Regions from separate parts of the Micromonospora sp. NBRC 101691 genome, predicted to be linked through region 1. Evidence: predicted binding sites of a transcription regulator. Region 1 holds the regulator's gene; the other holds the start of a gene.

Region 1 (11,922 bases):
TCGGCGGCGTTGAGCACCGGTGTGGTGAAGCCGAGCTTCGTGGCGTGGTCGAGGGTGTTGCGGGCTTCGTCGAGCGAGGTGGCGAGGCCGGCCAGGCCGGGGTGGGCACGGCCGACCGCGAGTTGCCAGCCGTCGGTGCCGAGTTCGGCGATGAGCCGGTGGGCGAGCTCGGCGGTGATGCCGCGCAGGCCTCCTGCGCTGATGCAGACGAGGTCGCCGTCGCGCAGGGTGGTGAGGATGTTGCCTTCGCCGAACCGGCCGGCCAGCGCGGCGTCGACGCGATGGACGACCTCGGCGGTGAGGCCGGCTGCTCGGGCGACGAGCACGACGTGGGCTGCGGAGAGGCGGATGCCGTAGCGGTGGGCCCGCTCGGCGAGGCGTCCGGGGTCGGCGCGGCCGGTGAGCAGGTCGTTGACGAAGACGGCGCGGTTGTGGTCGTGGCGGGCGAGTTCGGCGTGGGTCTGATGGGCGTAGCCGTCGAGGAGCGCGTCGAGCAGCGACCGCGCCGTCTCGAGGACAGCCGCTGCCTGCGCATGGACGCCGGTCGTGGTGTCGTCTGGGCCGACGGTGGTGTACTGCCAGCGGTCGGCGGCGGCACGCAGCATGGTGCCGACCAGGTCGGGCAGTTGCAGGCCGGTGTCCGCGGCCCGCGCGCCGAGTCGGGCGGCGGCCTGCGTACGCCGGTCACCTGCCGGTTCGTCCAACAGCGCCCGGCATGCCTGGGTGAGCCACAGTTGTTCGCCGTTCGCGGTCTCCCCTGTGGCCGCCGCGGGCGGGCGGCCACCGGTGCGCGATTCAGACACCGACGTCGCGACGGTCGAAGAGGATCACCCCGGCGGCCGCGGTGAGGGCACCGACGGCGGCGAGGACGAGCAGTTCGGCCGGGTGCCAGCCGGTGTGCAGCGGGTCGGTGCCGATGAAGTAGTGGAAGGGCGACAGCCAACGCAGCCATCCCCAGCCGTCGAGCATGCCGCCGATGGCATTGACCATGTAGGTCGCCACGGCGACGACACCGGTGACCGCCAGGACGGTGCCGCGTCGCCCGGTGGCCGCGCCGATGAGGAACGCGATGCCGGTGAAGCACCACACCAGCGCGACCAGCCCGGCGCACGCGGCGGCGACGTTGGACAGCGGAATGTCCATGCCGACCGCAGGGACGACGAGCATGAGCACCAGCAACGGGATGGCGGCGACCGAGGTGACCGCCGCGCTGGCGGCGGTCAGGCGCTGCCGGGCGAACGCAATACGGGAGAGCGGGTTGGCCAGCAGCAGTTCCATGCCGCCGTCCTCCTCGGGCCGGGCGATCGTCCGCGCGGTCAGGGTCACGGCGCACATGAGCACCAGCAGCGGGCCGATGAGGCTGAAGACGGTGGCCTGGAGGTAGCCGGCGGCGGAAAGCATGTCGGCGATGCCGAGGAAGTCGAGCATCCCCTGGGGCAGGGCGTCCTGCTTGAGCTCGGCCGCGCCCTGAAAACTGGCGTAGAAGCCGGTATAGGTGGCGGTGAACGCGGCGACGCCGACGGCCCAGCCGATTACCGCTCGGCGGTCGTCCCGCCACGTCTTATGCACCAGCGCGGGCAGCATCGCCGGCTCCTTCGGAGTGGTAGTAGAACGACAGGAACGTCTCCTCAAGGTCCGGCTCGGCCGACAGCAGGTCGACGACCTCGTGCCGGGCCGCGGCCTTGACCAGCGGATCGAGCCGGCCGTCGACGGTGCATCTGAGCACCGGCCCGGAGATCGTCACGTCGCTGACACCTGGCAGAACGTCGAACTCGGCCGCGTCGACCGGGTCGGCGAAGTGGATCTCGACGGTGCGGACCGCACGCCGGCCGAGCGACTCCACCCGCTCGACCGCGGCGAGCCGGCCGTCGCGGACGATCGCGATCCGGTCGGCGCTCTGCTGCACCTCAGCCAGCACGTGGGACGACATGAACACGGTCTGGCCGGCAGTGCGGGCATCGTGCACCATGGCCAGGAACTCCTGCTGCACCAGCGGGTCCAGGCCGCTGGTCGGCTCGTCGAGGACCAGCAGCGCCGGTCGGTGCATGAACGCCTGGACCAGGCCGACCTTCTGCTTGTTGCCCTTGCTCATCGTGTGGACCGGCCGAGACAGGTCCAGGCTCAGCCGGTCGGCCAGCTCCGTCACCTGCGACCACGGCACACCGCCGCGGGCGTCGGCGAAGAACCGCAGCAGCGCATCGGCCCGGCCGCGACCGGGGAACGCCAGTTCGCCGGGGAGATAACCGATCTGCCGGTGCAGGGTGGCCTTGTCCCGGCGCGGATCCAGGCCGAAGATCGTGGCGCGTCCCCGGGTGGGGCGCAGAAAGTCCAGCAGCAGCCGGATAGTCGTGGTCTTCCCGGCCCCGTTCGGACCGAGGAAACCCATCACCTCCCCGGTGCGGACCTCCAGGGTGAGGCCCTCGACGCCGCGGCGCGGACCGTAGAGCTTCGTCAGGTCCTCGGCATGTACGGCGATGTCGCTCGTCATACCCCACATCGTGGCCACGACCCCCATCCCGCCTCCAGGTCCGGATCCGGTCGACAACCGGCCGGGATCCTTGCCGAGGTCCGGCAAACCCGCAGCATACGAGCCATACCGCGCAAGGGCGCCCGCCGCTGCGGGCCCTCCCTGACAGCGTGCCGGGTGAACGGGGTCGTGACCGGTGCGATGGTGAGCGCGGCGGTTGTGCCGTGGCTCCTCGGCGTCGCCGGCCACCAGCCGTCGTGCCCTTCGCGGCTGACGGCCGGCCCGTGTTCGGTCGTAGGCTGGCCGGTATGACGGGGAAGGTGATCTCGGTGAACCTCGCGGTGGTCACCGAGGCGGAGTGGGCCGGTGACGCCAGCGGCCGCAGTGGCATCGACAAGCGGCCGGCAGCCGGGCGGGTGTCGATCAGGTTCGACGGGGTGGTCGGCGACTTCATCGCCGAGCGGGCCCACCACGGCGGCCCGGACCAGGCGGTGTACGCGTACGGCACGGAGGACGCCGACTGGTGGGCGGCGGAGCTGGATCGGGCGGTGCCCCCGGGACGCTTCGGGGAGAACCTCACCACCCACGGGGTGGACGTGACCGGAGCGGTGATCGGGGAGCAGTGGGCGATCGGGTCCGCGCTGCTCCAGGTCACCAAGCCGCGTACGCCCTGCCGGACGTTCGCCGGGTTCTGGGCCGTACCGGATCTGATCAAGCGGTTCGCCGCGCGGGCGGCTCCCGGGGCGTACCTCCGGGTGCTCCGGGAGGGCGAGGTGGGCACCGACGACCGGGTCGAGGTGCGGGACCGTCCGGCGCACGGCGTCACCATCGGCGAGGTGTTCCGGGCCCTGCACGGGGAGCCGGAGCTGTTGCCCCGGCTGCTCGACGCGCCGGGTCTGCCCGAGCCGCTCCGGGAGAAGGTCCGCCGTCGGCTGGGCGTGGCCTCCGGCCCGCCGAGGTGACTGCAGGGGTCCCTTGCTACCCAGAAAGCGGTAACAGGGGTCCCCTGCTACCGAAAAAGCGGTAACAGGGGACCCCTGCAGTCACCCGGAGCCGGTGCGGCAGTCACCTGGAGCCCGTGCGGCGGCTGCGGTCAGCGGAGCCAGGGGATGTTGCGGTCCAGCAGACCGCGCTCCTTCAGCTCCTTGCGCAGCGGGATCTCGTCGTCGATGTACCCGTTCCAGTTGATGCCCCAGTAGTTCGCGGTGTGGGTGCCCTCACCGCAGAGCTGGCGCTGCACCGGCGTGCGGTTGGCCCACCACTCGCCGTCGGAGTCGATGTGCAGCTCGTCCAGCGGCCGGATCCACCGGTAGGTGTAGCCGACGAAGAGCATCTTGCGGGTGATGGTCGACAGGTTCGTCGACCGGGAGTGCCACTGGCGGCGGTCGAAGATGAAGGCGTCGCCCGGGTTCGCGGTGATCTCCACCGTGCCCTCCGGGTCCGGGTTGTGCACGCTCAGGTCGTCCGGCCGGGGCAGCGAGTTCCACAGGTGGCTGCCCGGGATGACCTTGGTCGCGCCCCGCCCCTTTTCCGACAGGTCGGAGAGCACGTAGGCGACCTTCAGCGAGAACATCGGCCGGGGGACGTTCGGGTCCATCGTCTCCGGGTCGGAGTTCTGCCGGTACCCGTCCTGGTGCCAGCCCCAGTACGGCTTCTCCGGCTCGGCCGCCGGCGGGGTCACGTCCAGGTGGTTGTGGTGCGTGTAGATGTTCCACCCGGCCAGCCCCCACATGTACGGGAAGGCGATCGGGTGGGTGAGCAGTTCGCCGAAGAGCTCGTCCCGCTCCAGGAAGCCCAGCAGGTGCAGGGTCCCGTCCTTGGTGGTCTTGCCCTTGGCCTTCTCCTCCTCGTAGACGCGGTCGACCGCGGCCTCCAGGGCGGCCCGGTGATCCTCCGTCAGCACGTTGCGTAGCAGAAGGAAACCCTGCTCGTGGAACTCTTTGCGATCAACATCGCTGATCGGCTCGTAACCGGTCCGGCCACCGTAGTCGAACACCGCTGTCACCCCTCCCCGAAAGGAATCCGCCATTTCTGGCACAGATCGCCGATGGTAACGCGCCGTCGCCAAGGTCGGCGTCCGACACCCGACCACCGGGAACTGGCCTGATGGTGGACGTCCCGGCGGCTGGGCGGTGCGGATCGACCCCGCAGGTGGCTACGGAGAGAGACGGAGGTCACCCCTCGTCGAAGACCTCGGCGACCACCCGGGCGTCCTGCCGTTCCCGGTCGGAGACCCGGGACCAGGTGCCCCGGTCGGCCGTCCACTCCAGGTCGGCGAAGAGGACCCGCCGGACACCGTGGTCGTGGGCGTGCGACACCAGCCAGTGCGCGTACCGCCAGCCGTCGCGCGGGTCGGCGGCGGGAACGGTCAGCCCGGTCAGTTCGGCGGGGTTGACCGCCTCCGGCAGTCCCCAGTCCAGGGTGAGGTTCTGGGTCAGCGCGGCCGCCGCGGCGGCGCCACGCATCACCGGCGTACGACCGACGGTGCAGGCGACCGCGGCGGTGACGTCGCCGAGCAGCGCTCGGGTGAGCACCTCCGACTCGTCGGCCCACTTCTCGTACGCCTCGGGGAACGCCGACCGCTGGACGGCCTGGGCGGCGTCGGTGACCCGCATCTCCTGCCAGCCGCGGACCTTCTTGAGCCCCGCGTAGAACTTGTTGGCGGCATAGCGCGGGTCGCTGATCTGCTCCGGCGTGCCCCAGCCCTGGCTGGGTCGCTGCTGGAACAGCCCGATCGAGTCCCGGTCGCCGTCGGGCAGGTTCTCCAGCCCGGACTCCTGGAACGCGGTGGCGAGCGCGACGACGACCGCCCGCTCGGGCATCTTCCGCTGGATGCCGATCGCCGCGATGGTGGCCGCGTTCGCCATCTGCTCGGCGTTCAGCCGGACGTGCCCGTCGGCCCGGACCGTGCAACTGCGTCCTGCTATCGGCAGCCGTATGTCGTCACCGACGTTCCGGATGACGAGATAGATCCCGATGCTGGCGATGATGGCGACGACGAGGCCGGTCGCCACAATTGCCCGAGTTCGCACCCACACCCCCTGAACGACAGTCAGCCAAGCCTACGTCCCGCATGCCACCGCTCCACGCTCTCGACCGGTTCGGCCGACAGTGTCCGGACTCATCGCCGATGTCCCACCGGCCGGACGTTCGCCCCCGCCTACCCGGCGTCGAGGGCGGCCACCCACCGGGTCGGTCGCTTTTCCCGAAAGGCCAGCACTCCCTCCCGGCCCTCCTCGGAGAGGAAGTAGCCGGTGGAGACGGCGGACAGGTGGTCCAGCTCACGGCGCAGGTCCGTCTCGGGCGTACGACGCAGCAGCTCCTTCGCGCCGGCCAACGCCCCCGGCGCCCCCTTGACCAGCGCCGCGCACCAGCGGGCCACCGCCTCGTCCAGCTCCGCGGCGGGCACCGCCGTGGTGACCAGCCCGACCTCGGCGGCCCGCCGACCGTCGAAGGTCTCCCCGGTGAGGTACAGCTCGGCCGCCGCGCGGGAGGTCAGCCGCGGCAGGACGGTCGCCGAGATCACCGCCGGGATCACCCCGAGCCGCACCTCGGTGAAGGCGAAGGTCGCCTCCTCGACGCAGACCGCCAGGTCGGCGGCGGCGATCAGGCCCAGCCCGCCGGCGCGCGCCGGTCCGGCGACCCGCGCCACCACCGGCTTCGGGCACTCCCGGACCGCCGCCAGGACGTCGCCGAGCTTCCCGGCGGGCACGCTCCCGCTCGCGTACGCCGCGGCGGTCTCCTTCAGGTCCGCGCCGGAGCAGAACACCGGGCCGGTGTGGTCGAGCACCACCACCCGCACCGAGGGGTCGGCGACCGCCGTGGCCAGGCCGTCGAGCAGCTCGGTCATCAGGGGCGTGGAGAGCGCGTTGCGGTTGTGCGGGCTGTCCAGGGTGAGTGTGGTCACCCCACGGGCCGTCGACACCCGCACCAGCGCGTCGGGAAGGGTCATGGAAGGGCACACTAGTGGCCATGCCCGGCGTCCTTCCAGAAGGCGAATCCGTACCGACCGACGGGTCGCTCCCATCGACCGCCCTGCGCGCGGTCGGCGCGCGCGGCTTCGGGGTCTACCTCCACGTGCCCTTCTGCGCCAGCCGCTGCGGCTACTGCGACTTCAACACCTACACCGCCAGCGAACTCGGCGGCGGCGCGAACCGGGACAACTACGCCGACACCGTCCTGACCGAGCTGGGGCTCGCCGCCCGGGTGCTCGGGGACACTCCGCCGCCCCGGGTGGACACGGTCTTCGTCGGCGGTGGCACGCCCACCCTGCTCCCCGCCGACGACCTGGCCCGCCTCCTCGACGGCATCGACCGCACCTGGGGGTTGGCCGCCGACGCCGAGGTCACCACCGAGGCCAACCCGGAGTCGGTGACACCGGAGTCGCTGAAGACGCTGCGCGCGGCCGGGTACACCCGCATCTCGCTGGGCATGCAGTCGGCCGCGCCGGGCGTGCTCGCCGTGCTCGACCGCAAGCACTCCGCCGGGCGGGCCACCGCCGCCGCGGCCGAGGCCCGCGACGCCGGGTTCGACCACGTCAACCTCGACCTGATCTACGGTACGCCGGGGGAGCGGGCCGAGGACTTCGCCGCCTCGCTCGACCAGGTGGTCGCCGCCGGGGTGGACCACGTCAGCGCGTACGCCCTGATCGTGGAGGAGGGCACCCGGCTCGCCGCCCGGATGCGCCGGGGCGAGCTGGCGTACCCCTCCGACGACGTCGCGGCGGACCGCTACCTGGCCGCGGAGGCCGCCCTCGACGCGGCCGGTTTCTCCTGGTACGAGGTCTCCAACTGGGCCCGGACGCCGGACGCCCGGTGCCGCCACAACCTGCTCTACTGGACCGGCGGCGACTGGTGGGGCCTCGGCCCGGGGGCGCACAGCCACGTCGGCGGGGTGCGCTGGTGGAACGTCCGACACCCGAGTGCGTACGCGGCGAAGCTGGCCGCCGGGGAGTCGCCCGGCCAGGCGCGGGAGGTCCTCACCGTCGACGAGGCGCACATGGAGGACGTGATGCTCCGGCTCCGGCTCGCCTCCGGGCTGCCGCTGGCGGTGCTCGACCCCGCCGGCCGGGCCGGCGCCGAGCGGGCCCGCGCCGCCGGGCTGCTCGCCGAGGCCGACTACGCCGCCGGCCGGGCGGTGCTCACCCTGCGTGGCCGACTGCTCGCCGACGCCGTGGTCCGCGACCTGCTGCCCTGAAGCGTCCCCTCGACAGCGTGCGCGCCACCCGCCGCCCCGGCGGTCTCCCGGGCACCGTGTCGCGCCACCCGGGGCTGCCATGAGGACGGCCGGCCCCGGGAACACCACCGGGACCGGCCGGACGGCTCACTTCACGAAGCTCCGGGTCATCGGGTACTGGTAGAGCAGGTCCTGGTTGGCCTTGAGGGCGGCCACGATGCCGAGCACGATCGGCACGATCGCGAGCACGATCGGCACGAAGGAGAGCAGGCCGCAGGTGATCGCGGCGAGCAGCCAGCCCACCAGGATCGCGACCGCCCAGGTGATCTGGAAGTTGAGCGCGGCGACGGCGTGTGCGCGTACCGCCGGGGACTGCTGGCCCCGGACCAGCAGCACGATCAGCGGCCCGACCCAGCCGAACAGGGTCGCACCGATCACGATGCCGATCGGCCCGCCGGCGTGGGCCAGGATCGCCCAGGTCCGGTCGTCGCCACCGATCGGGCCGGGGGACGGCTGCGGCCCGCCCCCGCCCGGCGGCGGATATCCACCCGGCCCTCCGGGCGTGTGCGCCCCCGTGGCCCCGGGCGGCGGGAAGCCCGGTGGCGGGTAACCGCCCTGCTCACCCGCTGGGTGGTAACCGCCCGCTTCGCCCGGCGGCGGGTAACCGCCCTGGTCGCCCGGCGGCGGCGGGTAGCTGGCCTGGGGGTCCGGTGTCGGGTAGCCGGTAGCGGCGAAGTGCCCGCCCGAGGTCGGGTGGTCGGCCGACGGGGCGTCACCGGACGGGCCGTAACCCACCGTCGGCGGCTCCGGGGCGACGGCGGCGTGGCGCTCCGTCGGCGGCTCGTCGCCGAGCGACCCGTAGCGCTGTGTCGGCGGCTCGTACGACGGCGTCGTCCAGTTCTCCGTGGGCGGCTCGGGGGCCGGCGTCGTCCAGTTCTCCGTGGGCGGCTCGGGGGACGACGGGGGAAGGTGCTCGGTGGGTGGCTCATGGGGCGGCGTGGGCCAGCCGCCGGGCGGGGTGGATCCACCCGGTGGGGGATACCCGGACGCACCGGCCGCGTCGGAGAGTGGGGTGGTGGGCTCGTCGGGTGTCGACGGGGACCCGGACGGGGCGAGCGGCATGGTCGGCTCCGGCGGGTACCGGCCGGCGTCGCCCGCGCCGGGCGGGCGCGGCGGTTCAGTCATACCGGTCACGGTAGGGGCACCGGACAAGGCGCGACCAGCGGGCGCGTCCTGATCACCCGGGGGGACGGCCGGTACCGGGCCGGGGGCGGGGGTCGACACCGATCATCGCGTCCCGGGGGTGCCCCGACGTAGACTGGCACTCGTTAAAGTCGAGTGCCAGGAGCGCGTCGTCGTCGGCGACCGCCGCCGGTCGTCGCCGGGGGTGGGCACGCGCCGCGACGGACCGGGCGCCGACCGGCGTAGGAGGTGGGGAGAGTGGGTCTGGACGACCGCAAGCTCGCCGTGCTGCGCGCGATCGTCGAGGACTACGTCGCGACCCAGGAGCCGGTCGGCAGCAAGGCGCTGGTCGAGCGGCACCAGCTGGGCGTCTCCCCGGCCACGGTCCGCAACGACATGGCGGTGCTGGAGGAGGAGGGCTACATCCGGCAGCCGCACACCAGCGCCGGCCGGGTGCCCACCGACCGTGGCTACCGCCTCTTCGTCGACCGGCTCAGCCGGGTCAAGCCGCTCAGCCCGGCCGAGCGTCGGGCGATCGAGCGGTTCCTGGTCGGCGCGGTCGACCTCGACGACGTCGTCCACCGCACCGTCCGGCTCCTCGCCCAGCTCACCCGCCAGGTGGCCGTGGTGCAGTACCCGAGCCTGGCGCGGTCCTCGGTGCGACACCTGGAGCTGGTGCCGATCTCCACCACCCGGCTGATGCTGGTGATGATCGCCGACACCGGTCGGGTCGAGCAGCGGCTGGTGGAGCTGCCCGCGCCGGTTCCCGCCGACGACGTCACCGACCTGCGTCGCCTGGTCAACGAGAAGCTCTGCGGCACCCGGCTGTCGGACACCCCACCGCTGGTGCAGGCGTTGGTGGAGGAGGTCGACGCCGGGCTGCGTCCGGCGATGACCACGCTCTCCACCGTTCTGCTGGAGACCCTGGTCGAGCGGCACGAGGAGCGGATCGCGCTGGCCGGCACGGCCAACCTGACCCGGGGCGGCCTGCTCGACTTCCAGGGCTCGTTACGTCCGATCCTCGAGGCGCTCGAGGAGGAGGTCGTGCTGCTCAAGCTGATCGGCGAGGTCGAGCCGAGCACGACCCGGATCCGGATCGGCGACGAGAACGAGATCGACAACCTGCGGGGTACGTCGGTGGTCAGCACGGGTTACGGTCCAGGTGCCACCATCGTGGGTGGGCTGGGCGTGCTCGGCCCGACACGGATGGACTACCCCGGCACCATCGCCACGGTACGCGCCGTGGCACGCTACGTGGGCGAGCTGCTGGCCCAGAACTGACCAGTCAGGGCCGACGGCCGGCTCGGGCCGACGACCGGCGCAACGCGAGACGAACATGAGGACACGGAACGCAGTGGCCAGGGACTACTACGGCATCCTCGGTGTCAGCCGGGAAGCCTCCGATGACGAGATCAAGCGCGCCTACCGCAAGCTGGCGCGGCAGTTCCACCCGGACGTCAATCCGGACCCGGAGGCCCAGGAGAAGTTCAAGGACATCAACGCCGCGTACGAGGTCCTCTCGGACGACCGGAAGCGGCAGATCGTCGACCTGGGTGGCGATCCGCTCGCTCCCGGTGGCGGCGCGGCCGGTCCGGGCGGACCGGGCGGCGCGGGGCCGTTCGTCGGCTTCCAGGACATCATGGACGCCTTCTTCGGCGGGGCCACCGGCTCGCGGGGGCCGCGTCCGCGCACCCGTCCCGGGGCGGACGCGATCCTGCGGCTGGAACTGGACCTCAACGAGACGGCGTTCGGCGTCGAGGCGCCGATCACCGTCGACACCGCCGTGCTCTGCACCACCTGCTCCGGCGCGGGCACGGCCGCCGGCACCCACCTGGCCACGTGTGAGGCGTGCGGTGGCCGGGGCGAGGTGCAGTCGGTGCAGCGCACCTTCCTCGGCCAGGTCGTCTCGGCCCGGCCCTGCACGGTCTGCCAGGGGCACGGCACCACGATCCCGCACCCCTGCCCGACCTGTGCCGGGGACGGCCGGGTGCGTACCCGCCGTTCGCTGACCGTCAAGATCCCCGCCGGGGTGGAGGACGGCATGCGGATCCGCCTCGCCCAGCAGGGTGAGGTCGGCCCGGGTGGCGGCACCGCCGGCGACCTCTACGTCGAGATCCACGAACGGCCGCACGACGTCTACTCCCGCAAGGGCGACGACCTGCACTGCCGGGTGACCGTGCCGATGACCGCGGCGGCGCTCGGCACCCGGTTGACCATCAAGACGCTGGACAGCGAGGAGACCGTCGACGTCAAGGCGGGCACCCAGCCGGGCAGCACGATGCGGTTGCGCGCCCGGGGCGTACCGCACCTGCGCGGCACCGGCCGGGGTGACCTCTACGTCCACCTCGACGTGCGGACCCCGACCAAGCTCGACGCCGACCAGGAGCGGATGCTGCGCGAGTTCGCCAAGACCCGGGGCGAGGAGGTCGCCGAGCTGAGCAAGCAGGGCGGCTTCTTCTCCCGGATGCGGGACGCGTTCAACGGGCACGGCTGAGTGTCGGCCCCGCTCTTCCTGGTCGAGTCGCTGCCCGTCGCCGACACGCTGACCCTGGACGGCCCGGAGGGCCACCACGCGGCCACCGTGCAGCGGCTGCGGGTCGGCGAGGAACTGCTGCTGGCCGACGGTCGGGGTGGCACGGCCGCCGCCGTGGTCACCGCCGTCGGCCGGGGCGCCCTCGACCTGACCGTCACCTCGCGGGGGTACGCCGACGCGGCGGTGCCCCGCGTCGTGGTGGTGCAGGGCATCGCCAAGGGCGACCGGGGCGAACTGGCCGTCCAGGCGATGACCGAGGTCGGCGTGGACGAGATCGTGCCCTGGGCGGCGTCCCGCTCGGTGACGCAGTGGCGGGGCGAGCGGGGCGTACGCGCCCGGGAGAAGTGGGTGGCGACCGCCCGGGAGGCGGCCAAGCAGGCCCGCCGGGCCTGGCTGCCGGTGGTGGCCGGTGCCCCCGACGAGTCGACGGCGGCGGTGGCGGCGCGGCTCTCCGGTGCCGCCGCCGGGTTCGTGCTGCACGAGGAGGCACAGGACCGGCTGACCACCGTCGAGCTGCCTCCGGCCGGTGAGATCGTGCTGGTGGTGGGCCCGGAGGGTGGGATCG
Region 2 (11,922 bases), on a different contig from region 1:
GTGGCGATCAGCACGGCCGTCGCCGCCGCCTGGATGACCACCGAGGCGTTGCCACCGAGGAAGGTCGACACCACGATGGCGAGGAACACCACGAGGGCGAGCTGCCACGGTCCGGTGCCGAGGAAGTAGATGATCAGGTCCCCGATGAGCACCCCGAGGGCCACCCCGACGATCAGCTCCAACGTCCGGCGCAGCCGCTGCCCCACCGAGGCGGCCAGGGTGCCGACCGCCGAGATCGGCGCGAAGACCGGTTCGGGGTTGCCGAGCAGCTCGTGCGCGGCCAGCCAGGAGAGCGCCGCCGCCAGCCCGGCCTGCAACGCGAGCGTCATCACGCTGCGCAGCCGGTGCAGCCGGTCGCTCAGGGTGGCCCGGCCCCGGTGCCGCAGCTCGGCCATCGCCCCGGCGATCCGGGCGGTGTCGACGTCGACCAGCCCCTCCCGCAGCCGCTCGGAACGGTGCCACAGCGCACGGCGACGGTTACGGGCAACAGCCATGGGCGGGACTACCCGCGCCGGGACGGGTGAATCCTGCCCTCCCTTCCGCACCGCCCGCTGGCGGCACGCTCCGCCCGTGTGGATGCAGGGGTCCCCTGCTCACGCTTTTTGCGTAACAGGGGACCCCTGCATCCACCCCCGTGGGGCAGACTGCGTCCGTGGAGACGCTGGTGCGACGGTGGCGGGCGGCAGCCCACGCGGCGGGTGCCCCGGACACGGAGGCGCTGGCCCGGGCCGGGGAGGCGCTGGTCACCCGTTGGCAGGAACCGCAACGGCACTACCACACCGTCGCGCACCTGACCGCCGTGCTGGACGTGGTCGACGCGTACGCCGGGCACGCCGACCGGCCCGATCTGGTGCGACTCGCCGCCTGGTGCCACGACGCGGTCTACGATCCGCGCGCCACCGGGGACGCCAACGAGCGGGACAGCGCGGCGTTGGCCGGCACCCTGCTCACCACGTTGGGGATCCCCGCCGGGGCGGTGACCGAGGTCCGCCGGCTGGTACTGCTCACCGCCGGCCACGCGGTCGCCGCCGACGACCGCGACGGGGCCCTGCTCTGCGACGCCGACCTGGCCGTCCTCGGTTCCGACCCGCAGCGGTACGACGACTACGCCGCCCGCGTCCGCCGGGAGTACGCGCACGTGCCCGAGCCGGCGTTCCGGGCCGGTCGGGCCCGGGTGCTGGCCGGGCTGCTCGCCCTGCCGGCGCTGTTCCGACTTCCCGCGCCCGCCACCCGGTGGGAGGCCCCGGCACGGGCGAACCTGGCCCGCGAGCTGGCCACACTGCGATCCGTCGGGTGAGTCCCGGCGCCGCCTGCCCCATGGTCACCACGGCGTGCACCGGAGGTCGCCGCGCCCCGGCCGGTGGGACGAGCCCCGGAGTCGGCCGCGCGAGGTCCGTCGGGTGCGCTCCGGGCCGGACGGCACCCACCTGACCGGGTGGTCGCCCCGGGCCGGACGGCACCCACCTGACCGGGAGGTCGCCGCCGGGCCGGACAGCGGCTGCCACCTGCGGCGCGAACCGGCGCACTGTGGTCACCTGGCGGGTGCGCCGCTACCCTCTCCTGCATGTCCGCCACCCCCCTCCTCGACGAACTGCGCGCCGCGCTCGGTGAGGCCGCCGTGCTGACCGACCCGGACCTGCTGCGGATGCACCAGCGGGACGAGGCCGACCTCTGCGCCGCCGGCATGCCCCTGGTCGTGGTCCGGCCACGGGACACCGCCGGAGTGGTAGCGGTGGTGCGCGCGGCGGCGCGGCACGGCGTACCGGTGGTGCCGCAGGGCGCGCGGACCGGGCTGGCCGGCGCGGCGAACGCGGTCGACGGCGCGGTGGTGCTGACCACCTCGGCGATGGACGCGATCCTGGAGATCGATCCGGTCAGCCGGATCGCCGTGGTGCAGCCCGGGGTGGTCAACGCCACCCTGGCCGGCGCGGTCCGCCGGCAGGGCCTCTACTACCCGCCCGACCCGGGCTCCTGGGAGTCGTCCACCATCGGCGGCAACGTGGCCACCAACGCCGGCGGCATGTGCTGCGTCAAGTACGGCGTGACCACGGAGTACGTGCTCGGCCTGGAGGTGGTGCTCGCCTCCGGCGAGGTGCTGCGCACCGGGCGGCGGACGGCCAAGGGCGTCGCCGGTTACGACCTGACCCGCCTCTTCGTCGGTTCGGAGGGCACGCTCGGGATCATCACCGAGGTGACCCTGGCCCTGCGGCCCGCCCCGGAGGAGTCGCTGACCCTGGTCGCGGTCTTCGACTCCACCGCCGACGCGGGCACGGCGGTCGCCGGGATCGCCGCGCAGGGCCTGAGCCCGAGCCTGCTGGAACTGCTCGACCGGACCCACCTTCAGGCGATCGAGGCGTACCAGCCGATGGGGCTGCGCACCGACGCCGAGGCGCTGCTGCTCGCGGCGGCCGACACCGGCCCCCGGGCCGCCGAGGACCTGGCCCGGCTGGAGAAGGTCTGCGAGGCGGCCGGCGCCTCCGAGGTGTACGCCGCCACGGACGCCGTGGAGGCGGCGGCGCTGCTCCAGGCCCGGCGGCTGGCCTACCCGGCGATGGAGGCGTTCGCCGCCCGGTCGTACCCGGCGGGCAACGGCGGGCTGATCCTCGACGACGTGGCGGTGCCACGTGGCGCGCTCGCCGCGCTGCTCGACGGGGTGGCCCGGATCGCCGCCGGGTGCGACGTGCCGATCGGTGTGGTGGGGCACGCCGGGGACGGCAACATGCACCCCATCATCGTGGTCGACCGGGCCGACCCGGCCAGCCTGGAGCAGGGTCGCCGGGCCTTCGACGAGATCATGCGGCTCGGCCTGGAGCTGGGTGGCACCTGCACCGGCGAGCACGGGGTGGGCCTGCTCAAGCGGGACTGGCTGGCCCGCGAGATCGGCCCGGTCGGGGTCCGGGTGCACCACGCGATCAAGGCGGCGCTCGACCCGGACGGCCTGTTCAACCCCGGCAAGGTGTTCTGACCGCCGGAACGGCCGTGGTCGGCGCGGGGGCGTGGTCAGTACGGCGTGGGCAGTCCGCTCAGGTCGCTGTCCGTGCCCCGGTCGGCGGCGAAGCCCCGGACGTCGGGCGCGCCGAGCCGGGCCGCGTCGGCGGTCGCGTCGTCCGGCATCCGCTGCGACTGCCGTTCCGCCTCCACCCGGGCCCGGTAGTGCGCGACCTCGCGGGCCCGCACGTCCGCGTCCCAGCCGAGCACCGCGCCCATCAGCTCGGCCGTGTGCTCCGCCGACTCCAGCCCCCGGTGCGTGGTCTCGAAGGAGATCCGGGTACGCCGGGTGAGCACGTCCTCCAGGTGCAGGGCACCCTCCGCCCGCGCCGCGTAGGTGACCTCGGCGGCCAGGTACTCGGGGGCACCGGCGAGCGGGGCGGCGAGCAGCGGATCCGCCGCGATCAGGGCGAGCAGGTCCAGGGTCAGGCTGCCGTACCGTTCCAGCAGGTGCTCCACCACGCCGACCGGCACCCCGTGCCGGCGGGCCAGGTCGGCCCGGTCCCGCCACATCGCCGCGTACCCGTCCGCGCCGAGCAGCGGCAGGTCGGCGGTGCGTGACGGGCGGACGTTGCCGAGCCGGCGGGCGGCCCGGTCGACCACGTCACCGGCCATCACCCGGTACGTCGTGTACTTCCCGCCGGCCACCAGCAGCAGCCCCAGCATCGGCTCGACCACCGCGTGCTCCCGGGAGAGCTTCGAGGTGGAGTCCGCCTCACCGGAGAGCAGCGGGCGCAGCCCGGCGTAGACGCCCTCGATGTCGTCGGTGGTGAGCGGCTTGTCCAGCACCGTGTTGACCTGTTGCAGCAGGTAGTCGATGTCCCGCGCGGAGGCGGCCGGGTGCGAACGGTCCAGCCGCCAGTCCGTGTCGGTGGTGCCGATGATCCAGTGCCCGCCCCACGGGATGACGAAGAGCACCGAGGTCGGCGTCCGCAGGATCAGCCCGGTCTCGCCGGTGATCGCCGAGCGGGGCACCACGAGGTGCACCCCCTTGGAGGCGCGGACCCGCAGACCGGGGCGCAGCCCCACGTCGTTGAGCATCCGGGACATGTCGTCGCTCCACACGCCGGTGGCGGCGATGACCGTGCGCGCATGCACCTCGAACTCGGCGTCCGGCGAGCCGGGGGGCGCCTCCAGGTCGCGGACGCGTACCCCGGTCACCTCCCGGGCCTGCCGGATCAGGCCGACGGCGCGGGCGCTGGTCACCATCGTCGCGCCGAGGCTCGCCGCGGTGCGGGCCAGGGTGACCACCAGGCGGGCGTCGTCCACCTGCCCGTCGAAGTAGCGGATCGCGCCGGCCACCTGGTCGGCCCGCAGGCTCGGGAAGACCCGCCGGGTGCCCTCGCGGGTCAGGTGCCGGTGCAGCGGCATGCCCCGGCCGCCGCCGAAGAGACCGGCGAAGGCGTCGTACGCGGCCACGCCGGTGCCGTAGTAGGCCCGCCGCCAGACGCGGGCCGGCAGGTCGCGCAGCCCGCCGCTGTCCGGCAGCGGCACCAGGATCGGCACCGGACGGACCAGGTGCGGCGCGAGCCGGGTGGCGAGCAGCCCCCGCTCGGTGAGCGCCTCGTGCACCAGGCCGAACTCCAGCTGCTCCAGGTAGCGCAGGCCACCGTGGATCAGCTTGCTGGAGCGGCTGGACGTGCCGGCGGCGAAGTCCCGCGCCTCGACCAGGGCCACCTTGAGGCCCCGGGACGCGGCGTCCAGGGCAGCGCCCGCACCCGTCACCCCACCTCCGATGACCAGGACGTCGAACCGCTCGGCCCGGAGCCGGCGCAGGTCGGCGGCCCGCCGGACGGGCGAGAGCTGACCGGCGACCGTACGGGAGATGTTGGGGTCACGCACCCGTTCACGGTATCGGGACCGGCGGTCGGCGGCACACCCCGAACCCGTCTGCGTACCGTACGGGCATGCAGCCCGTGTATCCGCCCGCGCCTCCGCTCCCCCCGTCGACGGTGCCGCCGCCCGGGCCGCTGCCGGTGGTCGCGGCCGTCCTGGTCGGTTGCTGGACGGTCGCGGCGGTCCTGCTGCCTCAGCTCGTCAGTTGGATCGCCGAGCAGATCCTGCTCGCCAGCGGGCTCCACCAGCCGGTCTGGATCTGGCCGGTGGTCTCCCTGGTCACCGTCGTCGCGGTCGGGGTTCCCGCGCTGCTGCTGGCCCTGCTGCCGCGCTCCGGAGCGGTCCGCGCCACCGGTAGGGCCTGGCTGGCCGGAGCGGTGGCGCTCGGTGTGCTCGGGCTGCTCCGGATGATCCCGGCGGTGCACCACGAGGCGTACCTCGCCGCGCTCGCCCTGGTCGCCGCGCTGACCGCCGTGGTCGCCGCCCGGCTGCTGCGCGCCGGCACCACCACCGCTGGTCCGGGCGGACGGGACGGCACCGCTGGTCCGGGCGGACGGGACGGCACCGCCGGGGTCACTCCGCTCGCGGTCGCCGCCGGGCTGGTCCTGCTGCTGCCCTGGCTCTGGCTGGGTGCGCTCGGCGGGCTGCTGGAGACGGTGCTCGCCGCGCTGGCCGCCACGGCGGTCGGTGTCCTCGCCGGGGTCCTGCTCGACGTCGGTTTCTGGGCCCGCTTCGGGGCCGGTCGACCCACCCGTCCGGCGCTGCTGGTGCTGGGCGGCGGCGCGGTGGCCGGGGTGACGTTGCTGCTGGTCGCCGCCGGCACCGGTCACTCCGGTGCGCAGCTCGCCATGCTGCTGACCCTGCCGCCGGTCGGGTTCGTGCTCGGCGCGCTCCAGGCGCCCACCGATCCGGACGGACGGCCGACCGGACGCGCCCCGGTGCGCTGGCTGGTCGGGCTGGGCGTGTTCGGTCCGCTGGCCTTCACCGATCCGGAGGAGGTCACCCTGCTGCTGAGCACCACCCGGGACGTGCCGTTCTGGGTGATGGTCGCCGCCGGGGCCGGTCTGGTCGTCGCGCTCGGGCTCTCCGTCGGGTACGGCGTGCTGCTGCCGCGCCGCGTGCCGGGGCGACGGTTCGCCACGGCGGCCGTGGTCGTCCTGCTGGTGGCGGGCACTCTGGTGTACGCCGGCCCCGGCCAGCCGGGACTGCACGGCGAGCGCCTGCTGGTGGTGCTGCGGCAGCAGGCCGACCTGAGGGACGTCCCGGCCACCCCGGGGGCGGCCGGACGGGACGCCCGCGTCCGCGAGGTCTACCGCCGGTTGGTCGACACCGCCGACCGTACCCAGGCCGACCTGCGCCGGGAGCTGGACCGGCTGCGGCTGGCGCACACCCCGTACTACCTGGTCAACGCGATCGAGGTGGACGGCGGCCCGGCGGTGCGGGCCTGGCTGTCGGGCCGCCCCGAGGTGGACCGGGTGCTGGTGAGCCAGCGGTTGCGTCCGCTGCCCGCCCCGGCCGGCACCAGCCGGGGCGACGCCGCCGGACCCACCGGTCCGGAGTGGAACATCCGCATGATCGGGGCGGACCGGGTCTGGTCGGAGCTGGACGTGGACGGTTCCGGGATCACCGTGGGCAGCTCGGACTCCGGTGTGGACGCCGGCCACCCGACGCTGGCGGCCGGGTTCCGGGGCGGCGACGACTCCTGGTACGACCCGTGGGAGGGCAGCCGGTCCCCCCGCGACCGGAGCGGACACGGCACCCACACGATGGGCAGCGCGGTGGGGCGGGACGGCATCGGAGTCGCGCCCGGCGCGAACTGGACCGGCTGCGTGAACCTCGACCGCAACCTCGGCAACCCGGCGCACTACCTGGACTGCCTCCAGTTCATGCTGGCCCCCTTCCCGCCCGGTGGTGACCCGTTCACCGACGGTCGGCCCGAACGGGCCCCGCACGTGCTGACCAACTCGTGGGGCTGTCCGACGATCGAGGGCTGCGACCCGCAGGTGCTGCGGCCGGCGACCGCCGCCTTCGACGCGGCCGGGGTGTTCGTGGTGGCCGCCGCGGGCAACACCGGTCCGTACTGCGCCTCGATCGACGACCCGCCGGCTCCGTACGCGGACGTGTTGACCGTCGGCGCGGTCGACCGGTCCCGCCGGGTCACCGACTTCTCCAGCCGGGGGCCGGTGCCCGGGGTGGCCAAGCCGGACCTGGTCGCACCCGGTGCCGGGGTGCGCTCGGCGATGCCCGGGGGCGGATACTCCGTCCTGGACGGCACCTCGATGGCGACCCCGCAGGTGGCCGGGGTGGTCGCGCTGATGTGGTCGGCCAATCCGGCGCTCGTCGGTGATCTGGACGGCACCCGGCGCATCCTGCGGGAGACCGCCACCCCGGTCGACGCGTCACCCGCACCGGGCGGGGAGGCGACCTCGACGTGCGGCGGCGCCGCCAACGTCGCCGGGGCCGGCCTGGTCGACGCCTACGCCGCCGTCCGCTCCGCCGGGGTGTGAGCAGGGGACCCCTGTTACCGCTTTTTGATGAGGAAGGGCCCCCTGCAACCACCCCGGCGACGCCCGCACCGCCGAAGCCGCCCGGCACGTGCCGCAGTCGCCGCATCCCGCGCAGCCGGTACGGCCGGTGCAGCGGCTGCCGTTCGTGCCTCGGGTGGCACTAGGGTCGGCGTCCATGGACGACGAGCGGATCAGCGTGACCGAGCTAACCACCGAGCGGCTGCCCGAGGTGGTCGCGCTCTGCCGGCGGGGCCTGGATCTGGCCGAGGACGCCGCCGAGGCCGAGGCCATCGTGGACACCGTGTACGGGCGGGCCCGGCTCGACCGGCCGGTGGTCGGGCTGCTGGCCGTACGGGGCAGGAAACCCGTCGGCGTGCTGGTCTGCTCCGTCCCCGGGCGGCCGGACGCGGCGTACGGCTGCGTCGACCTGGTGGTGGTCGTGCCGGAGGAGCGTCGGCGCGGCGTGGCGCGGGCGCTGCTGGCGCACGCCGAACGGTGGCTCGCCGAGCGGGGCGCGCGGGAGGTGCTGCTGGCCGGGAACCCGCCGTACTACGCCTGGCCGGGCATCGACGTGCGGTACACGCCGGCGGTCTGCGCCGCGCTGGCGCTGGGCTACCGCCAGGACCGGACCGCCTGGAACATGACCGCCGACCTGTCGTACGACGACTCGCCCGCGCTGCGCTCCACGGTGGAGGCGGAGCGGCGGCTGGCCACCGCGGGCGTGACGGTACGCCGGGCGGAACCGGCCGACCTGCCGGCGCTGACCGCGTTCGCCCGTGACACCTTCGGCGGTGCCTGGGACGGTGAGCTGCTCGGTTCGGTGGGCCGCGCCGGGGCGGGGTGCCACGCGGCGTGGCGCGACGGGGTGGTGGTGGGTTTCGCCGCCTGGGGGTCGTCCCGCCCGAGCTGGTTCGGGCCGATGGGCACCGATCCGGCGGCGGCCGGTTCGGGCATCGGAGGCGTGTTGCTGCGGCGGTGCCTGCGGGACCAGCGGGACGCGGGGATCGAGCACGCCCAGATCGGCTGGGTGGGCCCGGTGCCGTTCTACTCCGGCAGCGCGGGAGCGCGGATCGAGCGGGTCTTCCTGCTCTACCGGAAGGACATCGACCCCGATCGCCCACAAACCGGGCAGGGACCCGAATAGTCCCGTTCCACCCCGGAGCCTGCCGTGGATCTCCTACCGTTTCGGCAGGAGGAGGCAGTCATGAGGATGGACGACGAACCCGCCGACGACGCCGCGCCCCTCGCCTGGGCACCCGTCGGCGACCTGCCCGGTCACCTGCCGATCGACTGGCTGGACTACGGCGACGCCGAACAACTGGTGGAGATGTCCGCCGGCACCGAACCGGCATCTACCGAACCGTTGGAGATGGTGGACGCGCCCGTCGGAACCGATCCGCCGGACCATCGTCCGGGCCGACGACGCCCTCTGCCGACCTGACCGGACCGGGCACCGGGCGGTCGACCGCCCACTTCCGGGCCGCGCCCCGGGGCACCCCGGACCTGCTGCCGTGGACGGCGGATACGGGACGGCCGGTCACCGGATCCGCGCCGGAGACGACCGCCGGACCCGGCGGCCACCGGACGCCCGACCGCCAGTCCCGCGAGGCCCGGCGACCACCGGACGCCCGACCGCCGACTCCGCGCGCGGACAGCGGAAGGGGCGGACCGCTGACGCGGCCCGCCCCTTCGGCGTGTGTCGGAACCGGACTCAGAAGTCCATGTCCCCGCCACCCGGGCCAGCCGGGGCGGCCGGGGCCTTCTCCGGCTTGTCCGCGACGACGGCCTCGGTGGTGAGGAAGAGCGCCGCGATCGACGAGGCGTTCTGCAGCGCCGACCGGGTCACCTTGGCCGGGTCGATGATGCCCGCGGCCAGCAGGTCGACGTACTCACCGGTCGCGGCGTTGAGGCCGTGACCCGGGTCGAGGTTGCGGACCCGCTCGACGACGACGCCACCCTCCAGGCCGGCGTTGACGGCGATCTGCCGCAGCGGGGCGTCCAGCGCGATCTTGACGATCTGCGCGCCGGTCGCCTCGTCGCCGACGAGGTCCAGCTTGTCGAAGGCGGTCTTGCCGGCCTGCACCAGCGCGACGCCACCACCCGGGACGATGCCCTCCTCGACGGCGGCCTTCGCGTTGCGGACGGCGTCCTCGATGCGGTGCTTGCGCTCCTTCAGCTCGACCTCGGTGGCCGCGCCGACCTTGATCACCGCAACGCCACCGGCCAGCTTGGCCAGCCGCTCCTGCAGCTTCTCGCGGTCGTAGTCGGAGTCGCTCTTGTCGATCTCGGCCCGGATCTGGTTCACCCGGCCCTGGATCTGCTCGGCGTCGCCGGCACCGTCGACGATGGTGGTCTCGTCCTTGGTCACCACGACCTTGCGGGCGCGGCCCAGCATCTCGACGCCGACGGCGTCCAGCTTGAGGCCGACCTCCTCGCTGATGACCTGACCACCGGTGAGGATGGCGATGTCGCCCAGCATGGCCTTGCGGCGGTCACCGAAGCCCGGCGCCTTGACGGCGACCGACTTGAAGGTGCCCCGGACCTTGTTGACGACCAGGGTCGCCAGGGCCTCGCCCTCGATGTCCTCGGCGATGATCAGCAGCGGCTTGCCGCCCTGCATGACCTTCTCCAGGATCGGGAGCAGGTCCTTCACCGACGAGATCTTGCTGTTGACGATCAGGATGTACGGGTCGTCGAAGACGGCCTCCATACGCTCCGGGTCGGTCATGAAGTAGGCGGAGATGTAGCCCTTGTCGAAGCGCATGCCCTCGGTGAGCTCGAGCTCCAGGCCGAAGGTGTTGCTCTCCTCGACGGTGATGACGCCTTCCTTGCCGACCTTGTCCATCGCCTCGGCGATGATCTCGCCGACGCTGGCGTCACCGGCCGAGATGGAGGCGGTGGAGGCGATCTGCTCCTTGGTCTCCACGTCCTTGGCGAGCTTGGACAGCTCCTCCGAGACGTTCGCGACCGCGGCCTCGATGCCCCGCTTCAGGGCCATCGGGTTGGCACCGGCGGCCACGTTGCGCAGACCCTCGCGGACGAGGGCCTGGGCCAGGACGGTCGCCGTCGTCGTGCCGTCGCCGGCGACGTCGTCGGTCTTCTTGGCGACCTCCTTGACCAGCTCAGCGCCGATCTTCTCGTACGGGTCCTCGAGCTCGATCTCCTTGGCGATGCTCACACCATCGTTGGTGATGGTGGGGGCACCCCACTTCTTCTCGAGCACGACGTTGCGACCCTTGGGGCCGAGCGTCACCTTCACGGCGTCGGCGAGCTGGTTCATGCCCCGCTCGAGGCCGCGACGGGCCTCCTCGTCGAACGCGATCATCTTGGCCATACGGCGTTGTCCTCCTGGACACTCACGGGCCACCCGAGTGTGTGTCCCGGATGGGCCGCCTGGTGTACGCACCTTGGGACGTCGCCACCTGGCGACGACGACGTCTCCTCGGCCGGGCCGGATAGCCCGCGACGACCGGCCATGTGCCACGCGGCTCGATGCCGCGCGACCGTGGCCCTACCGTCCCGACCATTGGCACTCACGCCATGCGAGTGCCAATGACTTGTTTAGCACTCTCCCCTGCCGAGTGCAAGCACGATGGCTCCGTCGGACGCGCCCACCGGCCGGCCGACATCGCACCGCCCACCCGAAGATCATGAACTCGACGGACAACTCGACCTCTCCGGACACGTCCACTTCACGGTCGACGCGGAGAGGGAGGAAGGGAGCAAGGGAGTGCCGGACGAACGTCAGCCGGCGGAGCGCGGCGACGGCACGGAAGCGAGCGACCCCGGAGACGGGAGGTGGGGCCTCACACGGCATGTCGGGGTGCCCGCACGGAGGGACACCCCGACATGCCGTGGTTCGCCTCGGGCCGACGGCTCGGGTGAGCCGCCGGAACGGGCTGGTGAACGGGGGCGCGCCCGGCTCCGGGAGGGCCGGGTCCGGGCGGGCCCGGAGGGAACGGAGGGGACGGGAGAAAAGGAGGGAACGGGTCAGCCGTGGGCCGATGCCGGCACCTGCCAGCCGGGGCGACCGCAGGCCATGCCGGGCGTGGTGGCGACACCTCGGCGCCGCCTCACGGAGTCAGCTCAGGCGATGACGCGCACCCGCTCGGCCTGCGGGCCCTTCTGCCCCTGAGCGATCTCGAACTCGACCCGCTGCCCGTCGTCCAGCGCCTTGTAGCCGTCCATCTCGATCGCGGAGAAGTGGACGAAGACGTCCTGCCCTCCGTCGACGGCGATGAAGCCGTAGCCCTTTTCGGCGTTGAACCACTTGACGGTGCCTTGCGCCACGGTGCACTTCCTCACTTCGCTGGGCGACACGCAACCCCCGACGCCGGTCCGATCGACATCGGGACCACCGCTTTCCTCACCGGCCCGGAGCGGCCGATGTTCGGTGACCGAAATCGCACGCTACACGAAGCGTGACGACAGCGCACGACCACAAACCAGGGCATAGCGGACGGGTCTCGACCCGGGATCGCATCGGCGGCCATCGTTGCGGTAGGCATTCGGACATGACGCGGAATCCGGCCAGGTCGACGCCGTGCGTACCCATCGTCCGCAGGGTCCGCCCGGCCGACGCCGCCCGCAT

What was found. Region 1 encodes HrcA, which represses chaperone genes, less so after heat shock. Its sites were predicted from a motif close to GGTTNGCACNCTCNNNNNGAGNGTGCNAACC; they were not measured.
Positions count from the first base shown of each region.
Region 2: the regulator HrcA is predicted to act here: its motif matches at 10,856-10,886, upstream of groL (chaperonin GroEL).

Region 1 covers NZ_BSTB01000001.1:881,082-893,003, reverse strand. Annotated here, with positions in the region: gene QSK20_RS03830 (PucR family transcriptional regulator) at 1-803, opposite strand, end outside; gene QSK20_RS03825 (efflux permease Rv1217c-related protein) at 796-1,584, opposite strand; gene QSK20_RS03820 (ABC transporter ATP-binding protein) at 1,562-2,488, opposite strand; gene QSK20_RS03815 (MOSC domain-containing protein) at 2,776-3,429, shown strand; gene QSK20_RS03810 (phytanoyl-CoA dioxygenase family protein) at 3,561-4,463, opposite strand; gene QSK20_RS03805 (hypothetical protein) at 4,642-5,457, opposite strand; gene QSK20_RS03800 (enoyl-CoA hydratase-related protein) at 5,628-6,419, opposite strand; gene hemW (radical SAM family heme chaperone HemW) at 6,440-7,663, shown strand; gene QSK20_RS03790 (DUF4870 domain-containing protein) at 7,790-8,827, opposite strand; gene hrcA (heat-inducible transcriptional repressor HrcA) at 9,083-10,105, shown strand; gene dnaJ (molecular chaperone DnaJ) at 10,179-11,318, shown strand; gene QSK20_RS03775 (16S rRNA (uracil(1498)-N(3))-methyltransferase) at 11,319-11,922, shown strand, end outside.
Region 2 covers NZ_BSTB01000009.1:60,805-72,726, reverse strand. Annotated here, with positions in the region: gene QSK20_RS16105 (FUSC family protein) at 1-395, opposite strand, end outside; gene QSK20_RS16100 (HD domain-containing protein) at 653-1,297, shown strand; gene QSK20_RS16095 (FAD-binding oxidoreductase) at 1,565-2,965, shown strand; gene QSK20_RS16090 (glycerol-3-phosphate dehydrogenase/oxidase) at 3,001-4,815, opposite strand; gene QSK20_RS16085 (S8 family serine peptidase) at 4,896-7,331, shown strand; gene QSK20_RS16080 (GNAT family N-acetyltransferase) at 7,507-8,475, shown strand; gene QSK20_RS16075 (hypothetical protein) at 8,536-8,772, shown strand; gene groL (chaperonin GroEL) at 9,043-10,665, opposite strand; gene QSK20_RS16065 (cold-shock protein) at 11,418-11,621, opposite strand; gene QSK20_RS16060 (GNAT family N-acetyltransferase) at 11,846-11,922, shown strand, end outside.